DNA from 3 places in the Pseudomonas sp. YA1 genome. Region 3 is predicted to be linked to each of the others. Evidence: predicted binding sites of a transcription regulator. Region 3 holds the regulator's gene; each other region holds the start of a gene.
What was found. The regulator LexA, encoded in region 3, represses DNA repair genes until DNA is damaged. The targets are predictions, from matches to a motif close to CTGTNTNNNNANACAG.

Region 1: imuA (translesion DNA synthesis-associated protein ImuA) is a predicted target of LexA. The motif match lies at 3,360-3,375, and genes of this name have one in related genera.
Region 2: recA (recombinase RecA) is a predicted target of LexA. The motif match lies at 2,898-2,913, and genes of this name have one in related genera.

What each region holds. Positions count from the first base shown of each region.
Region 1 is NZ_JBZWBG010000024.1:2,673-9,335, reverse strand. Features, by position in the region: gene vreR (anti-sigma factor VreR) at 1-675, opposite strand, end outside; gene vreI (RNA polymerase sigma factor VreI) at 745-1,290, opposite strand; gene vreA (TonB-dependent outer membrane receptor VreA) at 1,287-2,003, opposite strand; gene AC4OR5_RS27070 (hypothetical protein) at 2,169-2,489, shown strand; gene pigA (biliverdin-producing heme oxygenase PigA) at 2,607-3,206, opposite strand; gene imuA (translesion DNA synthesis-associated protein ImuA) at 3,458-4,063, shown strand; gene AC4OR5_RS27055 (Y-family DNA polymerase) at 4,071-5,486, shown strand; gene dnaE2 (error-prone DNA polymerase) at 5,462-6,663, shown strand, end outside.
Region 2 is NZ_JBZWBG010000002.1:189,857-196,519, forward strand. Features, by position in the region: gene AC4OR5_RS03225 (MBL fold metallo-hydrolase RNA specificity domain-containing protein) at 1-172, shown strand, start outside; gene AC4OR5_RS03230 (LOG family protein) at 255-1,325, shown strand; gene recX (recombination regulator RecX) at 1,347-1,808, opposite strand; gene recA (recombinase RecA) at 1,814-2,854, opposite strand; gene AC4OR5_RS03245 (CinA family protein) at 2,988-3,494, opposite strand; gene AC4OR5_RS03250 (TolB family protein) at 3,642-4,649, shown strand; gene mutS (DNA mismatch repair protein MutS) at 4,775-6,663, shown strand, end outside.
Region 3 is NZ_JBZWBG010000003.1:106,894-113,556, forward strand. Features, by position in the region: gene topA (type I DNA topoisomerase) at 1-647, shown strand, start outside; gene AC4OR5_RS04775 (DUF6586 family protein) at 754-1,272, shown strand; gene AC4OR5_RS04780 (hypothetical protein) at 1,478-1,711, shown strand; gene sulA (SOS-induced cell division inhibitor SulA) at 1,733-2,218, opposite strand; gene lexA (transcriptional repressor LexA) at 2,230-2,844, opposite strand; gene psrA (transcriptional regulator PsrA) at 3,076-3,777, shown strand; gene nagZ (beta-N-acetylhexosaminidase) at 3,979-4,977, shown strand; gene AC4OR5_RS04805 (S-methyl-5'-thioinosine phosphorylase) at 4,989-5,726, shown strand; gene AC4OR5_RS04810 (CsiV family protein) at 5,772-6,401, opposite strand; gene mfd (transcription-repair coupling factor) at 6,412-6,663, opposite strand, start outside.

The DNA.
Region 1 (6,663 bases), on a different contig from region 3:
GGTCAGTTGCTGGCCGGCCTGGAGGTCCAGGCGCTGGCCGAGGTGTTCGAGCCGCACGCTGCCCTCCAGGCAGGTCACCACGCAAACGTCACCGCTGCTGCGCACATTGAAGCGGGCCCGGCTAGCGCTCAGCCAGGCGCTCCCGGCCATCACCCGCAGGCTGCTCTGCGGCGGGTGGCTGGCGATGATCTCGGCCTCGCCGCCGAGCAGTTCGATGGTTTCCTGCTGCTCTTGATTGCGCCGCACGTTCAGGCGGGTGCGGGTGTTCATCTCGATCCGCGTCTCGCCGCTCACCTGCACCTGGCGTTGCTCGCCGACCGCCGTGACATAGTCGGCGCCGCCCAGGCCATGGTCGAGCAGCGACGGGCGCAAGACGAACAACGCCACCGAGGCGGCCAGCGCACCGCCGACGAACCAGCGACGACCGAAACGCCTCGGCGCGATCTGCGCCACGGCCGGCGGCTCCAGCGGCAGAGCGGCGGCACTGCCGAGTGCCTGCCAGAGATCGCGCGCCTCGACGAACGCTCGCAGGTGTTGCGGGCTGCGCGCACACCACTGGCGGAAGGCCCGCGCGTCGCCCTGGGTGACGCGTCCGGAGGTCAGGCTGATCACCCAGGCGTGCGCTTCGTGGCGAAGGTCGCCGGTTTCATCGGCGGCGGAGTCTGAGGCTGTCATGACTGTGCTGTACGGACACCGGAATGGCTCATGGGATGGATATGGCGGCGGTTTTCCACCTGCTTATGCTTATGACGGTTTTCCGGCCCCGGGACCGAACCTCTGGATGACTTTTCTTTCCAGGCGCTCCGCGCAGAACCACAGGGCGGCCTTGAGTTCCTTCTCCACGGTGCGGGTGGAAATGCCGAAGCGACGGGAGATTTCCGCATGCGGCGTCTCTTCCAGGCGCGAGGCGATGAGAATCTGCCGACGCCGCGCCGGCAGTTCGCAAAGCGCCTCCAGCAGGCGACGGATCTCGGCGTGACCGCCGACGATGCGCTCCGGGTCGAGGCCTTCGTCGGCCACCTGCAACAGCTCCGCCACCTCCTCCCCGGTGAGCAGGCGGGCGTCGCCCTCGCGGCGGTCGGCGGCAATGTTCAGGGCAATGCGGAACAGGTAGGCCTGGGGCTTCTTGACCTCCAGGGCATCATCCAGCCGGTCGACTCTCAGGTAGGTTTCGTGCAGCACGTCGCACGCCAGGTCCTCGGAGCCCAGGCGCCGTTTCAGGCGCGCCTTGAAGTCGTCGTAGGAGGCGAGGAACAGCTTCACCATCGCGCTTTGCCGCGAATCGCTCATGACCCTCCCACTCCCTCCGTCAGCTTGCATTCCATGGCCTTGCCCGTCGTCTTCGGCAGCAACAGGATGGTCAGCGGCTGGGCCAGCGTAGCGGGCGTCGCCTGCATCACCCGCACGCCGCGCAGGCTTTCCACCAGGGCGCTGTCCCGCTGCGGGTCGCCGGTCGAGCCGAGCAGGCGACTGTGGCGAACCTCGCCGAAGCGACCGATCCAGAGTTGCAGCACCGCGCGATAGGTACCCGGACGAGTGCGCGGCGACCGGCACAACTGTTCTTCCAGCGCCGCCTGGACCGCTCCCGCGTAGCGCCGATCCAGCGGCTGCTCGACCTTCGGCATCTCTGCCGGCAGCGGCGCAGCGTTCCTGACGGCCTGCGCCGGCAGCAGGGTGAACGCTTCCTGGCTGGTGTAGCGCGCCATCAGGCCGGTTCCGCCGAGCAGTCGGGTCAGGGCGTCGCTGGCGGTGAAGCGCCCCTGCAAGCGGGCCGAGCGCCGTCCACGGGCCAGTTCGCCATCCACCAGAACCGCCATTCCCGTCACCCCGCTGTAGGTCACCAGCGCCGATGCCAGGCTCTGCGGAGGAATATCGAACGCGTGCACCGCCAGGCGCAACGGCGGCCTGCCGCCATCGCCCGGCACGGCGCCGGACGCCGGCAGCAGCATGCCGAGACCGAGCAACGACACTGCGCACGACCTTGCCACCCCGAGGATCGACATCAACGGATTCCAGTCCGAACTACCCGGTTCAGGCCAGATGGCCATCACCCAGGAGGGACATCCTGATGGCACTGTGTGACTGTGGTGTGACGGTACCTGCGGTGACATGTTTTCACCGATTGCCGTATAAGCGGGAAACCACCATCCCAGCGCGGGAGAATCGCCATGCACCGTTCATCGCAGGTTCTGCCGGCCCTGATCCTGGGCCTGGCCATGAACGCCACCCTGGCCGACGAGCCGACGCCGCCGGCGAACTGCATCAACACCGAGGTCAACGGCTACCAGGCTTTGTCCTATGAATGCCTGAGCCAGCAGATGGCCGATCCTGACAGCGCGGCCAGGGCCCGCCGCGAACAGGAGCTGGATTCCGCCGCCATCGTCCGGCGTCCGCCAAACCAGCTCGGCCTGTACAACCAATCGGCGACGCGCATTCGCCTGGGCACCTCGTTCGGCAACTCAGTGGAAGCGCAGCGGCCGCCTCGCTAAGGGCCTCCGCAGGTCCGCGTTCCTGGCCGGCGGCGCAAGACAGAAAACCCCGGCAACCAGGCCGGGGCAATCGTCGTCGGCGAGGTTGGCCGCCGATCAAAGGACAAGGAACGCCCCTCAGGCGAAGGTACGCTCCAGCAGGTCGCCGAAACGATTGAAGGCATCGCTGGCGCCCTTGGCGGCCAGGCGCTCTTCTTCCTCGTTCAGCTCGATGCCGTCGAGGATCGCCACGAAGCTCTTCCAGCCTTGCGCGCGGCCGCCTTCCGGCTCGGCCAGATGGCGGGCGCCGAAGTTCTCATCGAGTTCGAGCGCGGCGGCTTTCTTGAACAGGAACGCAGCGCCCAGCTTCGAACCTTCGGAAACGAACAGCCAGCCCAGTGCCTCGGCCAGGCTCAGGTCGGCCTCGCGCACGCTCTGATCGCCCTCCGGCACCGGATGGCCGAGGTCCGCCAGGTCTGCACGAGCGGCGTCGTCGCGGGCGCGGGAAGCCAGGCCGGGGAACAGGCGGGCCAGCGCTTCGTTGCGATAAAGCGGCTCCAGGTCATGCTGGAAGAGGTACTGGGCGGCGACGAAGCGGGCGAAATTGTCCCGGCTGGCGAAGGGTTCCTTGCTCTTCACCAGGCTCTCCAGGCGCTGGTGCGGCTCGTTGGTCAGCAGGTTGAGGCGTTGCGAACGCAGGTTTTGCCGAGTGGATTCAGGGGCCAGGGTATCATCCATAGGGGAATTCCTTTCGAGGGACGGAACGCACTGGGCCGACATAGCGTGCCCAGGATCAATAACGATTCTCAATTATATTCGTTATTGAATCTCAGTGTCACATGAAAGGATGCCGACCGACTGCCATTGACCAGAAAAGGACTACAGCAAATACTGTATTTACATACAGTATTCGAGTTATTTCCTTGGCCTCCCTTTCATCCGTAGCCGACATCACCCCACCCGCAGCCGTCGCCGGACGAGGCAATGGCATAGCGCTGAGTGCGCTGCTCGACGCACGTAGGATCTGGAAAGGCCAGTCCGCCGTGCCGGCCGGCGCTTCCCTGCCCACCGGGCATGCGCGCCTGGACGCACTGCTACCCGGCGGCGGTTGGCCGGAGCATGCCCTGAGCGAAATCCTCCATGCCCGCGACGGTGTCGGCGAACTGCAACTACTGATGCCGACCCTCGCTCGCCTGACCCAGGCGCAACGTCGCGTCGTACTGGTCGGCGCACCCTACGTACCCTATCCGCAGGCCTGGCTGGCCGCCGCGGTCGACCTGCGCCACCTAGTCCTGTTGCAGGCCAGCGGACGCGACGCCTTGTGGGCTGCCGAACAGTGCCTGCGCTCGGGCAGTTGCGCCGCTGTGCTGTGTTGGCCGCAACAGGCCGACGACCGCGCCCTGCGCCGCCTCCAGGTCGCCGCCGAAAGCGGTCAGGCCCTGGGTTTCGCCTATCGTCCCCTGCGCGAAGCGGTCAACCCTTCGCCGGCAGCGCTACGCCTGTGCATCGAAACCCGCCCCCCACGCCTGCGCATCCTCAAGTGCCGGGGCGGCCTCGCGCCGGCGACCGCCCTGCCAGCCAGCGCCTGGCAATGAGGCGGCCATGCTCTGGGCTTGCATTCTCCTGCCGCAACTGGCCATGGACAGCGCGCTGCGTCAACGGAGCAATCCCGACGCACCGCTGGCGCTGCTCGGCGGCCCAGTGCAGCGCCGGCAGTTGCAGGCGGTCAACCCAGCGGCACGCGCGCTCGGCCTGAAGCCCGGTCAATCGCTGATCGCCGCCCAGGCCCTGAGCCGGGACTTCGCCACGGCGGAATACGACCTCGCCGCCGTGGAGCGCTGGCAGGCCTTCCTCGCCGCCTGGGCCTACGGTTTCAGCTCGCAGGTCAGCCTGCACTATCCGCGCGCGCTGCTGCTGGAAGTGCAGTCCAGCCTTGCCCTGTTCGGCCCCTGGCCACGCTTCGAGGCCCGCTTGCGCAAGGAACTCACGGCGCTGGGCTTCCGCCATCGCCTGTGCCTGGCGCCGAACCCGGTGGCGGCGAGGGCCCTGGCGAACAGCCACGACGGCCTGGCCATCGAGGACGAGACAGCGCTGCAACGCCAGTTGTCCGCCCTTCCGCTGGACCGCCTGGGACTCTCGCGGGAGCTGGCCGTCGCCCTCGGACGCATGGGACTGCGCCATCTGCGCCAGGTCCTCGAGTTGCCGCGCGCCGCCCTGGCCCGTCGCTTCCCGGCCGAACTGCTGTTGCACATCGACCGCCTCTGCGGCCGCAGCCCACTGGCGCTGGAGCACTACCGGCCGCCGGACACCTTCGACCTGCGCATCGAACTCAATTTCGACGTGGAATCGCACCAGGCCCTGCTCTTCCCCCTGCGACGGCTGAGCGCCGATCTCGCCGCCTTTCTCGCCGGACGCGACAGCGGCGTGCAGCGCTTCACCCTGCATCTGGAGCATCACGGGCGCGCCGACAGCCAGGTCACGGTCGGCCTGCTCAGCGCCGAACGCGAGGCGGCCATGCTCTTCGAACTGACCCGCAGCCGTCTCGAACAGCTGCAACTGCCCGCCCCCGTGCATGCCGTGCGCCTGGAGGCCCGCGAGCTGCCTCCTTTCACGCCGCAGCACCGCGAACTGTTCGACGAGCGCCCACAGCAGTATCTCGGCTGGGAACAGTTGCGGGAACGCCTGCGCGCGCGGCTGGGCGACGAGGCGGTACAGGGCCTGAGCGCCGTCGCCGAACACCGTCCGGAGCGAAGCTGGCGGCCGCACAGCTGCGACAGGGCGCAATCGCCGGCAGCCTGCGGTCTCCGACCCGGCTGGCTGCTGGCGGAGCCACGCCCCCTCGGCGAGGCCTTGCCCACCGTGCTGGCCGGCCCGGAGCGGATCGAGTCGGGCTGGTGGGATGGCGAAGACATCCGCCGCGACTATTACCTGGTGGAAACCCGCAGCGGACAACGTGCCTGGGTCTATCGCGAGGTCGGCAGCGAAGGGCCGCTGTGGCTGCATGGCTGGTTCGCATGAGCGCCTACGCCGAACTGCATTGCCTGTCCAACTTCAGCTTCCAGCGCGGCGCCTCCAGCGCCGCGGAACTCTTCGCCCGTGCAGCGCGCCTGGGCTATCGGGCCCTGGCGATCACCGACGAATGCAGCCTGGCCGGTATCGTGCGGGCCTGGCAGGCGGCGCGGGAGCATCAGGTACAACTGATCGTCGGCAGCGAAATCCGCCTCGAACAGGGGCCCAAGCTGGTCCTCTTGGCGGAGGACCTGGAGGGCTACCAGAACCTCTGTCGCCTCATCACCCGCGGCCGGCGACAAGCCGACAAGGGCCACTACCGGCTGCTGCGCGAAGACCTGCAACAGCCGCTCGCCGGCCTGTTGGCGATCTGGTTGCCGAACGACCATGAGGACGAGCAGGCAGCCTGGCTCCGCGAACGCTTCCCCCAGCGCCTTTGGCTGGGCATCGAGTTGCATCGCGGCGCCGATGACGATGCCCGCCTGGACAAACTGCTCGCGCTCGCCTCGCATCTCCGGCTACCACCCGTGGCCTGCGGCGACGTCCACATGCACGCCCGCGGCAGGCGAGCCCTGCAGGACTGCATGACAGCGATCCGCAACCATCTGCCGGTCAGCGAGGCCGGCGCCTATCTCTTCCCCAACGGGGAACGCCACTTGCGTACCCTGGAGGCCCTGCAGGGTATCTACCCGCAAGCCCTGCTGGCGGAAACCCTGAAGATCGCCGAACGCTGCCGGTTCGATCTGGAACAACTGAAATACCAGTATCCACGCGAATTGGTACCGGCCGGACACGACCCGGCGTCATGGCTCCGCCATCTCACCGAACAGGGCATCGCCAGGCGCTGGCCGAACGGCGCGAGCGCCAAGGTCCGCAAGCAGATCGAGAGAGAACTCGAGCTGATCGCCGAACTGGGCTATGAAAGCTATTTCCTCACCGTGCAGGACATCGTCGCCTTCGCCCGGGGCCGGGAAATCCTTTGCCAGGGCCGCGGCTCGGCGGCCAATTCGGCAGTGTGCTTCGCCCTCGGCATCACTGAGTTGGACCCGGACCGGACCAACCTGCTGTTCGAGCGCTTCCTTTCCCGCGAGCGCAACGAACCACCGGACATCGACGTGGATTTCGAACACGAGCGCCGCGAGGAGGTCATCCAGTACGTTTTCACACGCTACGGACGCCAGCGCGC
Region 2 (6,663 bases), on a different contig from region 3:
CCACGCCGGGCAATCGCAGTTGCTCGACTGGGTCGCTCACTTCGCCCACCGTCCCGCGCTATACCTGATACATGGCGAGCGGGAAAAGATGGAAGCGCTGCGGGGCGCGATCCGCGAGCGCCTCGACTGGGATGCCGAGATACCCGAGCCCGGCGAACGCATCGAGATCTGAGCCGCCGTCCGCAACTGTCACGCAGTCCGTGGCAGTATGCGGATGACCGCCTGTACAGGGTGGTGGTAGAAGGAGTATGCGAATGCCCTACGAAGCCGATGACTATCTTTCCCGGCACTTCCAGACCAGCGGCACCGACCTGGCGCGGAAGGTCGACGAACTGGCGGCCCTTGCGGCTCCCGGCGACAGCCCCAATCTCGCGCTCTACCGCGAGATGCTCTTCACCGTGACGCGCATGGCCCAGGCCGACCGCAACCGCTGGGACGCCAAGATCATGCTGCAGACCCTGCGCGAGATGGAGCACGCCTTCAGCGTTCTCGAGCAGTTCAAGCGGCGGCGCAAGGTCACCGTGTTCGGCTCGGCGCGCACGCCAGTCGAACATCCGGTCTATGCCCTGGCGCGCAAGCTGGGCGAGGAACTGGCCCGCTACGACCTGATGGTGATCACCGGCGCCGGCGGCGGCATCATGGCCGCCGCCCACGAAGGCGCCGGGCTGGAGAACAGCCTGGGCTTCAACATCACCCTGCCCTTCGAGCAGCACGCCAACCATACGGTGGACGGCAGCGGCAACCTGCTGTCGTTCCACTTCTTCTTCCTGCGCAAGCTGTTCTTCGTCAAGGAAGCCGACGCCCTGGTGCTCTGCCCCGGCGGCTTCGGCACCCTCGACGAGGCGCTGGAAGTGCTGACCCTGGTGCAGACCGGCAAGAGCCCGCTGGTGCCGATCGTGCTGCTCGACCAGCCGGGCGGCCGCTACTGGGAACACGCCCTGGAGTTCATGCAGGAACAGTTGCTGGAGAATCACTATATCCTGCCGGCCGACATGCGCCTGATGCGCCTGGTGCATTCGGCCGAAGACGCGGTGAAGGAAATCGCCCAGTTCTACCGCAACTTCCACTCCAGCCGCTGGCTGAAAGGCACGTTCGTTATTCGCCTGAACCACGCCCTGAACGAAGCCGCGCTGGCGCACCTGCACGAACACTTCGCCAGCCTCTGCCTGAGCGGCGGCTTCCAGCAGCAGGCCTACAGCGAGCAGGAACAGGACGAACCGGAGTTCCGCAACCTGACCCGCCTCGCCTTCGTGTTCAACGGGCGCGACCAGGGGCGTCTGCGGGAATTGCTGGACTACATCAACCTGCCGGAAAACTGGGACTGAAGCTGCCGGTCCGGCACGCGCTCAATCGTCGCTGCGGCCGTTCAACAGGCGGCTGATCGACTCCATGGAGTAACCCCGGTACGCCAGGAAGCGGCCCTGCTGGGCCTTTTCCCTGGCGTCCTGCGGCAGGCGGGCGAACTTGCGTCGCCAGACCTCACGCAATTGCGCGCTCCAGTCGACCTCGCAGGCACCCAGCGCCCTTTCGATATCGGCACGCGGCAGGCCGCGTTGCGCCAGTTCTTCACGAATGCGCAACGGCCCATGGCCGCCGCGGGCGCGACTGGCGATGAAGCTTTCGAGATAGCGCGATTCGTCGAGCAGACCTTCCTCGGCCAGGCGGTCGAGGGTGGGATCGATCAACTCGGCAGACGCGCCACGCTGGCGCAACTTGCGGGAAAGCTCGGCGCGCCCGTGCTCACGGCGCGCCAGCAGATCCATGGCCGCCCGCCGCACGGCGACGGGCGTATCGAGCACGGTCGCCATTGGCCTCAATCGGCTTCGGCGTCAGCCACTTCTTCGGCGTCAGCCTTCACCGGACCGCTCTTGGCCAGCAGCTGGTCGCGGATGGTCTTCTCCAGCACCGAACCGATCTCCGGATTGTCTTCCAGGTACTTGGCGGCGTTCGCCTTGCCCTGGCCGATCTTGCTGCCCTGGTAGCTGTACCAGGCGCCGGACTTCTCGACCAGGCCCAGTTGCACGCCCAGGTCGATGATCTCGCCGGTACGGTAGATGCCCTTGCCGTAGAGGATCTGGAACTCGGCCTGGCGGAACGGCGGGGAAACCTTGTTCTTCACCACCTTGACGCGGGTTTCGCTACCCACCACCTCGTCGCCTTCCTTCACCGCGCCGGTACGACGGATGTCCAGGCGGACCGAGGCGTAGAACTTCAGCGCGTTACCGCCGGTGGTGGTTTCCGGGTTGCCGAACATGACGCCGATCTTCATGCGGATCTGGTTGATGAAGATGACCAGGCAGTTGGCGTTCTTGATATTGCCGGTGATCTTGCGCAGCGCCTGGGACATCAGGCGCGCCTGCAGGCCGACGTGGGCGTCGCCCATCTCGCCTTCGATCTCGGCCTTGGGCACCAGCGCGGCCACGGAGTCGACGATGATCACGTCGACCGCGTTGGAGCGCACCAGCATGTCGGTGATTTCCAGGGCCTGCTCGCCGGTGTCCGGCTGGGAGACCAGCAGGTCGTCGACGTTGACGCCCAGCTTGCCGGCATAGTCGGGATCGAGCGCGTGCTCGGCGTCGACGAAGGCACAGGTGGCACCCTGTTTCTGGGCCTCGGCGATCACCGAGAGGGTCAGGGTGGTCTTGCCCGAGGATTCCGGACCGTAGATCTCGACGATCCGGCCCTTGGGCAGGCCGCCGATGCCGAGGGCGATGTCCAGGCCCAGGGAGCCGGTGGAGATGGCCGGGATCGCCTGGCGCTCATGGTCGCCCATGCGCATGACCGCGCCCTTGCCGAATTGGCGTTCGATCTGTCCCAGGGCCGCGGCCAGGGCGCGCTTCTTGTTCTCGTCCATTGAAGTCCTCGCGAAGTCAGGGCGGCCGGACGGCCACGAACAACTGTATAAGTAGACAGTATTATTCCACAGGGCAAGTCGCTCGCCTACCCCCGACGGGAAGAATGTTCCGAACGGTTGCCCGCAGGCGCGGCTAGCCCGGGTTCTCGCCGTTGCTCATGCGCAGCAGGCCGGTCAGCGCGGTCGCCACCGTCTGCCGGCGCACGGCGTCGCGGTCGCCGTTGAACTGGCAGCGCTCGCTGACCAGCCGCTCGCCGTCGGCCCAGGCCAGCCAGACCGTGCCTACCGGCTTTTCCGGCGAGCCACCGTCGGGCCCGGCGACACCGCTCACCGCCACCGCGAAACGCGCTCCGCTGTGCCGCTGGGCGCCGCGCACCATGGCCTCGACCACTTCCCGACTGACCGCGCCGACTGCCGGGAACAGCGACTCGGGCACCTCCAGCTGGAGGGTCTTCTGGCGGTTCGAGTAGGTCACGTAGCCAGCCTCGAACCAGCCCGAACTCCCCGGGATGCGGGTGATCGCCTCGGCGATGCCGCCACCGGTGCAGGATTCCGCCGTGCTGACCTGCTCGCCCAGGTAACGAAGGCTTTCGCCGAGGCGGGCGGCCAGTGCGGTCAGGTCGGACTCCATCAGGGTCATCACTGTTCTCCAGGGTAGAAACGGAAAGGGACTACCCTACACCATCGGCTTTTCCATTCAGAAGCAGCTTTCGGACAAGCGCAACCGCGCGAAGGCAGCGAATGCGCGAACATGCGTGCTCCATCACCGTCCAAGGAAAGGCACCCCATGAACATAGCGCCACTCAAGGTCTCCCTGCTGTCCCTCGCCCTGCTCCTCTCCCCCGTTGCCAGCCTCCCCGCCCATGCGGCCTGCACCGCCAACCTGGCCCTGCAACCCGCCAGCAGCCTGCCCGCGCTCGGCGGGCGCCTGGTCTACCACAGCTATATGGAGTACGGGGACGGCTCCTCGAACCTCTACCTGCACGATTTCAAGAGCAAGAGCACCCGCCAGCTCAACCAACCCGGCTGGAACATCGAGGACCCGATGAATGCGCATTTCTCCCCGGACGGCCGCTACCTGACCTTCATGGGCCGCCAGAATGGCGCCTGGCACGTGTTCGCCTGGGCCATCGGCGGTACCCAGGCGCCGAGCAACCTGACCGCGGCCATCGGCGGTCGCAACGAGGACCCGAAGTTCTCCTTCGACGGCCGCCAGGTCGTGCTCAAGCACGAGGGCGACATCCGCCTCGCCACCCTGGTCTTCAATGGCGATGGCAGCGTCGGCGTGAGCGCCTGGAAAGCCGTGACCAGCGACGGCTGGAGCACCGAGGAGTCGATGCCGTTCCTCACCCCCTCAGGCAAGTACGTGGTCTACGCGACAGGAGCCGGCGACAGCCTGCGGGTGGTGCGCAGGAACCTGGAGAACGGCCAGGTCAACCCCCTCGCCACCCCGGCCGCGGGGGGCCGCGACTATTACCCGGTGGTACGCGACTACACCGCCTACTTCCTCTCGCGTACCCAGCCGGCCGGCAACGACCAGTTGGCCATGGTCGTACCCAACAGCCCGCCCGGCACCCCGGCGATCCTGCCGCTCAACCACTGCCAGGGCGACAATTCCGATGCCGCGCCGGTGAACGAGGACTACCTGATCTTCTCCAGCACTTCGTTCGACCCGACCTACAGCCTGCTCCTCGGCGACATCGCCGCGGCGCGGGTCTGGCGTCTCGACCCGGCGCAGATCAACCTGCCCGACGGTCGGCAGAAGCTCGGCGCCAGCTATACCGCGGCACGCTGAAAGCAGCCCGCACAGGCGCGGACCTGAGGGTCCGCGCCGGTTCCGAACGGACCCGACACAGGCCGGTGAATCGGGTTAACATTGCCCTCTTTTGCACCGTCCAAAGCCCGCTTCCGAAGGCCCGTATGACCGACCTCTCTCAGCACACGCCAATGATGCAGCAGTACTTCAAACTGAAGCATCAGCACCCCGACCAATTGATGTTCTATCGCATGGGCGACTTCTACGAGCTGTTCTACGAGGACGCGAAGAAGGCCGCCAAGCTGCTCGACATCACCCTGACCGCACGCGGCCAGTCCGGCGGCAAGGCGATCCCGATGGCAGGCATTCCCTTCCATTCGGCGGAGGGCTACCTGGCCAAGCTGGTCAAGCTCGGCGAGTCGGTGGCGATCTGCGAGCAGATCGGCGACCCGGCCACCAGCAAGGGACCGGTGGAGCGCCAGGTGGTGCGGATCATCACCCCCGGCACGGTGAGCGACGAGGCGCTGCTCGACGAACGCCGCGACAACCTGCTGGCGGCAATCCTCGGCGACGAGCGCCTGTTCGGCCTCGCCGTGCTGGACATCACCAGCGGCCGCTTCAGCGTCCAGGAGATAAAAGGCTGGGAAACCCTGCTGGCCGAACTGGAGCGCCTCAACCCGGCCGAGCTGCTGATTCCCGACGACTGGCCACAGGGCCTGCCGGCGGAGAAGCGCCGCGGCGTACGTCGCCGCGCGCCGTGGGACTTCGATCGCGACTCGGCGCACAAGAGCCTCTGCCAGCAATTCGGCACCCAGGACCTGAAAGGCTTCGGCTGCCAGAACCTGACCCTGGCCATCGGCGCCGCCGGCTGCCTGCTCGCCTACGCCAAGGAAACCCAGCGTACCGCCCTGCCGCACCTGCGCAACCTGCGCCACGACCGCCTCGATGACACGGTGATCCTCGACGGCGCCAGCCGCCGCAACCTGGAGCTGGATATCAACCTCAGCGGTGGCCGCGAGAACACCCTGCAATCGGTGGTCGACCGCTGCCAGACCGCCATGGCCAGCCGCCTGATGAGCCGCTGGCTGAACCGTCCGCTGCGTGACCGCGCGGTGCTGGAAGCCCGCCAGGAGTCCATCGCCTGCCTGCTGGAACGCTATCGCTTCGAGAACCTGCAACCGCAGCTCAAGGAAATCGGCGACCTCGAACGTATCCTCGCCCGCATCGGCCTGCGCAACGCCCGCCCTCGCGACCTGGCGCGCCTGCGCGACGCGCTGGCGGCGTTGCCGGACCTGCAGAACGCCATGACCGAACTGGAAGCGCCGCACCTGCAGGCGCTGGCCACCACCATCGGCACCTATCCCGAACTCGCCGAACTGCTGGCCAAGGCGATCATCGACAACCCGCCGGCGGTGATCCGCGACGGTGGCGTGATCAAGACCGGCTATGACGCCGAGCTGGACGAGCTGCAGGCGCTGAGCGAAAACGCCGGGCAATTCCTGATGGACCTGGAAGCGCGCGAGAAGGCCCGCACCGGCCTGCCCAACCTGAAGGTCGGCTACAACCGCATCCATGGCTACTTCATCGAGCTGCCACGGGTGCAGGCCGAACAGGCGCCGGCCGACTACATCCGCCGGCAGACCCTGAAAGGCGCCGAGCGCTTCATCACGCCGGAACTGAAGGCCTTCGAGGACAAGGCGCTGTCGGCCCAGAGCCGCGCCCTGGCCCGCGAGAAGGCGCTCTACGAAGAGCTGCTGGAACGCCTGATCGGCCATCTCGCTCCGCTCCAGGACAGCGCCTCGGCGCTGGCGGAGCTGGACGTGCTGGCGAATCTCGCCGAACGCGCGCTGAACCTCGACCTGAATCGCCCGCGGTTCGTCGAACACACCTGCCTGCACATCGAGCAGGGCCGCCATCCGGTGGTCGAGCAGGTGCTGGAGACACCGTTCGTGGCCAACGACCTGGCGCTGGATGCCGACACCCGGATGCTGGTGATCACCGGTCCGAACATGGGCGGTAAATCCACCTACATGCGGCAAACCGCGCTGATCGT
Region 3 (6,663 bases):
AGTCGCGGGTGTTGCGTGGCAAGCATCGCTGCCCGATCTGCAGTACCGCGATGGACGCCTACCTGCTGGACGAGAAACACAAGCTGCATATCTGCGGCAACAACCCCGACTGTCCGGGCTACGAGATCGAGGAAGGCCAGTACCGGATCAAGGGCTACGAAGGGCCGAGCCTGGAATGCGACAAGTGTGGCAGCGAGATGCAGTTGAAGACCGGCCGTTTCGGCAAGTTCTTCGGTTGCACCAATCCAACCTGCAAGAACACCCGCAAGCTGCTGAAGAATGGCGAGGCGGCGCCGCCGAAAATGGACGCCATCCGCATGCCTGAATTGAAGTGCGAGAAGGTGGACGATATCTACGTGCTGCGCGACGGCGCTTCGGGCATGTTCCTGGCCGCCAGCCAGTTCCCGAAGAACCGCGAGACCCGCGCGCCGTTGGTGAGCGAGATCATCCCGCACAAGGCCGAGCTGGATCCCAAGTACCATTACCTCTGCGACGCCCCGCAGAAAGACCCGGACGGCCGTCCCGCGGTGATCCGTTTCAGCCGCAAGACCAAGGAGCAATACGTGCAGTCCGAGGTCGATGGCAAGCCCACCGGCTGGCGCGCCTTCTACGATGGCGGCAAGTGGAAGGTCGAAGACAAGCGCTGATGGATGGCGCGCCCGCTTGCATGGGGCGCGCTTATACTGCGCGAAGGCCGGGCGCTGACCTGGCCTGCGCTCCGCATTCCTTGCAGTTTTAACCGGGAGTACCGGCATGGCCCAAGAGCTTTATACCCGCACCAACCAGAAGCTGTATTTCGCCGGGTTGGCTCTGGAGGCCTGGAAGCGAGCCGATGCCGAGCGGGCGATGAATGCCCAGGCGATCATCCAGGGGGAGCGCGAGTCGGCGCTGTTCCACCTTTATGGCGCAGTGCTCGGTGTATGCCATGAGATCGCCGGTTACTACCGTCTGCCGCAGGCTGCCGCTCCTCGCGTGGATGCATTGCTGAATGCCGAAGTGCTGGCGGCCGCGCCCAGCCCCGAGCTGGCTGAGCTGGTGGAGTTGGCGTCGCAGCCGGAAACCTGGCTGGGCCAGTTGCTGGGCGCCTACTCCGAGCTGTTCCTGCCGCCGCGACCGACCAAGGCAGCGAAGATCGACCCCAGCACACCGTTGATCGTTGCCGTGAGTATCGACGAAGACGCCCCCTTGCTTTCTCGCGAAACCCTCGAGGAATGGCGGCAGTCGCTGAAGCAATTGGTCCTGCGTTTTCGCGAGAGCCTGACGGAGCTGTAACGCCGTCGTCATTCGCCGATCAGCGGTAGGAAATTTTCCTACCGTTCCACTCGGTTGATTTGCCAGCAAAAAAATTTAGCGGATGCCGTCCGGGCGCTCTGGAACCGCCGTTACAGGCGCGAGAGCGGAACCGGAAGGCGGATGCGGGCTAGGGATGCACTGGATGGGCTGTTACAATGTCGCGTCTTCGTAGAGAGCGTCTGTCATGCCAACATCCTTCCTTGAAATCGTAGAAATGCCCGACGGGCGCATCGTGCTGCGTCGCGCCGATGACGAGGAGGCGTTGGTGACCCTGGAGTTCTCCGGGGACGCGAAGAATTTCCTGCAAGGCCAGCATGTCGAAGTGGCCAAGGCCATGTTCAATGTCGGCGTGCAAATGGCCGGTCGTCTTGCCGAGGGCGAGATGGAACACGACGAAGGCCCCCGCGTCCTGCACTGAACGCTGTCCCCCGCCGTTTTTTCAACCCAGACGAATATTCAGGCTCTGTGCTTGGCCCAGTTGGGCGGCGCGGGACAGTTGCTTGCGCGCCGCCCGGCTCAGCGGTTCCAGCCAACTGACCACGGTGTGGCTGCGGCCCAGGCGCAAGGCCTCGCAACTGAGCGCCAGGGCAGCGGCGTTGTCCTTTGCCTGCAGTAGCAGGATGCGCTCGCGGTTCAGGCCGGCGCGGCGCAGCCATTCATGGGTCAGGCTCGCCGGCGGAGCGATCAGGGTCAGCCAGCGGGCATCCTGTTCCTCGCTGAGCTCGCGGAGAATCGGTGCGAGCAGGGTCAGGCAGTGCCCCGGCAGGCCGCTGAGCGAAAGTTCGCTAAAGGCAGCGGGTTCCTCGATGGAGGCGCTGGAAGGGCTGTCGATGACATCGTCGAGCAAGGGAGCGCCGTTGCTGGCCCAGAACGCTTCCTGGAACAGTGGCAACTGGGCGCTGGGCAGCGAGTGGGAGGTCTGCATGGTATCTCCTGTCAGCGTCGGATCACGCCGACGCTCAAGCCTTCGATGATCAGTTCCTGCTCCTTCAGATCGACTTCGATCGGAGCGAACTCAGGGTTTTCCGCCAGCAGCCAGACCTTGCTGCCTTCGCGCTTGAAGCGTTTCACCGTGACCTCCTCGCCGATCCGCGCGACCACCACCTGGCCGTTGCGCGCTTCGCGGGTGACGTGGACGGCCAGCAGGTCGCCGTCGAGGATGCCGATGTCCTTCATGCTCATGCCGCGCACGCGCAACAGGTAGTCGGCGCGAGGATTGAAGAAGGCGGGATTGATCCGGCAGGATTCCTCGATGTTCTGTTCGGCGAGGATCGGTGCGCCGGCGGCGACCCGTCCGATCACCGGCAGGCCCTCATCGTCGTTGGCGGCATGCGGTTCGAAGCCGGGAATGCGGATGCCGCGAGAGGCGCCCGGAGTCATTTCGATGGCGCCCTTGCGTGCCAGCGCCTTGAGGTGCTCCTCGGCGGCGTTCGGCGACTTGAAGCCGAGTTCCTGGGCGATTTCCGCCCGGGTCGGCGGAAAGCCGTGGTCTTCCAGGCAGCGCTTGATGAAGGAGAGGATCTCGGCTTGGCGGGGCGTCAGCTTCTGCATGTCGTCGCTCTGTGTTTTTATCCAGTGACTGGGATTATATACAGTGAGTGAGGCGTGGCAATGATTTTCCGCATGACATTTCGTCCTGCGTCACGATGAAGTTGGCCAGTGTCTTGCTTCCGTTTTTCGGGACTTCTCTGTAATTTTCCTGACTGGTGCGTCATCTGCCGCTTGACAAGGGATGTGGCTGAAACGTATGTTTCAAACAAGTGTTTGTCAGGCGGAGAAACCATGGCCCAGTCGGAAACCGTCGAACGCATTCTCGATGCGGCGGAACAGTTGTTCGCGGAAAAAGGCTTCGCCGAAACCTCGTTGCGTCTGATCACCAGCAAGGCCGGGGTCAACCTGGCGGCGGTGAATTATCACTTCGGTTCGAAGAAGGCGCTGATCCAGGCGGTGTTCTCGCGCTTCCTCGGGCCATTCTGCGCCAGCCTGGAAAAGGAGCTGGATCGTCGCCAGGCCAAGCCCGAGGCCCAGCACGCCACCCTGGAGGACCTCCTGCACCTGCTGGTGTCCCAGGCGATGGCGGTGAAGCCGCGCAGCGGCAACGACCTGTCGATCTTCATGCGCTTGCTCGGCCTGGCCTTCAGCCAGAGCCAGGGGCACCTGCGCAAGTACCTGGAAGAGGTCTACGGCAAGGTCTTCCGGCGCTACATGCTGCTGGTCAACGAGGCGGCGCCGAAGCTGCCGCCCATCGAGCTGTTCTGGCGCGTGCACTTCATGCTCGGCGCGGCCGCCTTCAGCATGTCGGGGATCAAGGCCCTGCGGGCGATGGCGGAAACCGATTTCGGCGTGAACACTTCCACCGAGCAGGTGATGCACCTGATGGTGCCGTTCTTCGCCGCCGGCATGCGCGCCGAGAGCGGCATCGACGATCCGCTGCTGGCCGGGGCGCAACTGCGCCCGCGGAACAAGACGCCCGCCAAGGCCTGATCGCAGACGGCGCCCGAGGGCGCCGTTTTCCTTTCTCCTTTCTCTGTGCTCCGGGCGGAACTCCATGCGCCGGGCCGGCTCCATTGGCAGGCGCGCGGTACTGCCTCGGGGCTTAAGTCTTTCTGCCGGGTGCAGTACAGTGTGCGCTGTCTGAGGCCCGTGACGGCGGGCTTCGCTGATTTCCAGGCCATAGGACTCTTCATGCAAGGCTCTCTGATGCTCGACATCGGCGGCACCTGGCTGACCGCCGAGGACCGCCAAATCCTGCGCCACCCCGAGGTGGGCGGGCTGATCATCTTCGCTCGCAACATCGAGCATCCTGCCCAGGTTCGCGAACTGTGTGCGGCCATTCGCGCCATCCGTCCCGACCTGTTGCTGGCCGTCGACCAGGAAGGAGGGCGCGTGCAGCGCCTGCGCCAGGGATTCGTGCGCCTGCCGGCGATGCGCGCGATCGCCGACAACCCCAATGCCGAAGAGCTGGCCGAGCACTGTGGCTGGTTGATGGCGACCGAGGTGCAGGCGGTCGGCCTCGACCTGAGTTTCGCGCCGGTGCTGGATCTCGACCATCAGCGCAGCGCCGTGGTCGGTAGCCGCGCCTTCGAGGGCGACCCGGAGCGTGCCGTGCTGCTCGCCGGCGCCTTCATTCGCGGCATGCATGCCGCCGGGATGGCCGCCACCGGCAAGCATTTTCCCGGTCACGGCTGGGCCGAGGCCGATTCCCATGTGGCGATTCCCGAAGACGCGCGCAGTCTCGAGGAAATCCGGCGCAGCGACCTGGTTCCGTTCGCCCGCCTGGCCGGACAGCTCGACGCGCTGATGCCGGCCCATGTCATCTATCCGCAGGTCGACCCGCAGCCCGCCGGCTTTTCCCGGCGCTGGTTGCAGGAGATCCTGCGCGGCGAGCTGAAGTTCGACGGGGTGATCTTCAGCGACGACCTGTCGATGGCCGGCGCCCATGTGGTCGGCGACGCCGCCAGCCGCATCGAGGCCGCCCTGGCCGCGGGCTGCGACATGGGCCTGGTGTGCAACGACCGGGCTTCCGCCGAGCTGGCCCTGGCTGCCCTGCAACGCCTGAAGGTGACCCCGCCGTCGCGCCTGCAACGCATGCGCGGCAAGGGCTACGCGAATACCGACTATCGCCAGCAGCCGCGCTGGCTGGAAGCACTGTCCGCGTTGCGCGCCGCGCAACTGATTGATTGAGGGAGCTGTCGATGAGTGTCTACGCGATTATCGGAGGAACCGGCCTGACCCAGCTGGAAGGGCTGACGCTGAGCGAGTCCCTGCCGATCGAAACGCCGTATGGCGCGCCGTCCGCGCCGCTCCAGCGTGGCCGCTACGCCGGGCGCGAGGTGCTGTTCCTGGCGCGTCACGGTCATCCGCACCGCTTCCCGCCGCACCAGGTGAACTACCGCGCCAATCTCTGGGCGCTGAAGCAGGCGGGTGCCGAGGCGGTGATCGCGGTGAACGCGGTGGGTGGCATCCATGCGGCGATGGGAACGGGGCACCTGTGCGTGCCGCACCAGTTGATCGACTACACCTCGGGACGCGAGCACACCTATTTTGCCGGCGATATCGAGCATGTCACCCATATCGACTTCAGCCACCCCTATGACGAGCCGTTGCGCCAGCGCCTGATCGAGGCGTTGCGTGCGTTGGGGCTGGCGCACAGCAGCCATGGGGTCTACGCCTGCACCCAAGGGCCGCGCCTGGAAACGGTGGCGGAAATCGCCCGGTTGGAGCGGGACGGCAACGATATCGTCGGCATGACCGGCATGCCCGAGGCGGCACTGGCCCGCGAGCTGGACCTGCCCTACGCCTGCCTGGCGCTGGTGGTCAATCCCGCGGCGGGGAAGTCGGCGGGGATCATCACCATGGCCGAAATCGAACAGGCGTTGCACGATGGCATCGGCAAGGTGCGCGAGGTGTTGGCGTGGGTCCTGGCCGGCTAGGCGGCCATCGCAACGAAAAAAAGGCCGCTATTGCGGCCTTTTTCGCTATTGCGCAGGAGGTGCGGCGTCGAAACCGCCTTCGACGGGAGGCGCGTCCGCCGGTGCCTGCTGTTCTTCCATTTCCATGGGATTGGGGGCGGCGGGACGGGCGCCGACCGGCACCACCTTGATCAGGATGCCCAGGCTCGGATGATCGAGATAGGTCAGTTCGCCATTCTTCAGCCGCGTGCCCTGCCTGATGTGCTGGCTGCCGGCGAGGAAACCGTCGTCGCCGAAGCGATTGACCCAGAAATCGGCCTCCATGTCGACGAAGCGCACCTGGCTGAGGGTCAGCGTACCTTCCACCGGGAAATGATGATCCTGTTCCTGGCCTTCGCTGAGGGCGATCTTCACCGGGGTCTCGCCGATGTCCTGGCGCCAGGCCTTGTGCAGCAGCACGGTGTAGCCGTTGTCCTGGCTGAGCTTGGCGAGCTGGTTGTCGAGCGCGGTGGCGCGCAGGGCGTCGCTGGCCAGCGGCTGTGCGCCGGTGGCCCAGTCGTCCGGCGCCGGCTGGCTGGACGGCACGGCATCGCCGGCCTGGCGGAACACCACCAGTTCCACCTGGTAGGGACCGCCGGCGAATGCCGCGGGGGCGGCCAGTGAGAGCAGCAGGGCAAGGCAACGGAACAAGCGCATAGGCTAATCCTTAGGTGGTTTGCGGTGTCAGGCGCTCGAACAGCGCCTCCAGGGTATTGAAGCGTTCTTCCGGTCGTTCCATGGGCACCTGGAAGCGGAACAGGGTTGCGCCTTCGAACTTGTAGCGGTTCGGCTGGCCCTGGATCAGCTTGATCAGTACCAGCGGGTCGACCTGGGTATCGGCGGCGAATTCTATACGACCGCCCTGCGGTCCGGCATCGACCTTGAGGATTCCAAGTTTTTCCGCCTGCAGCTTCAGTAG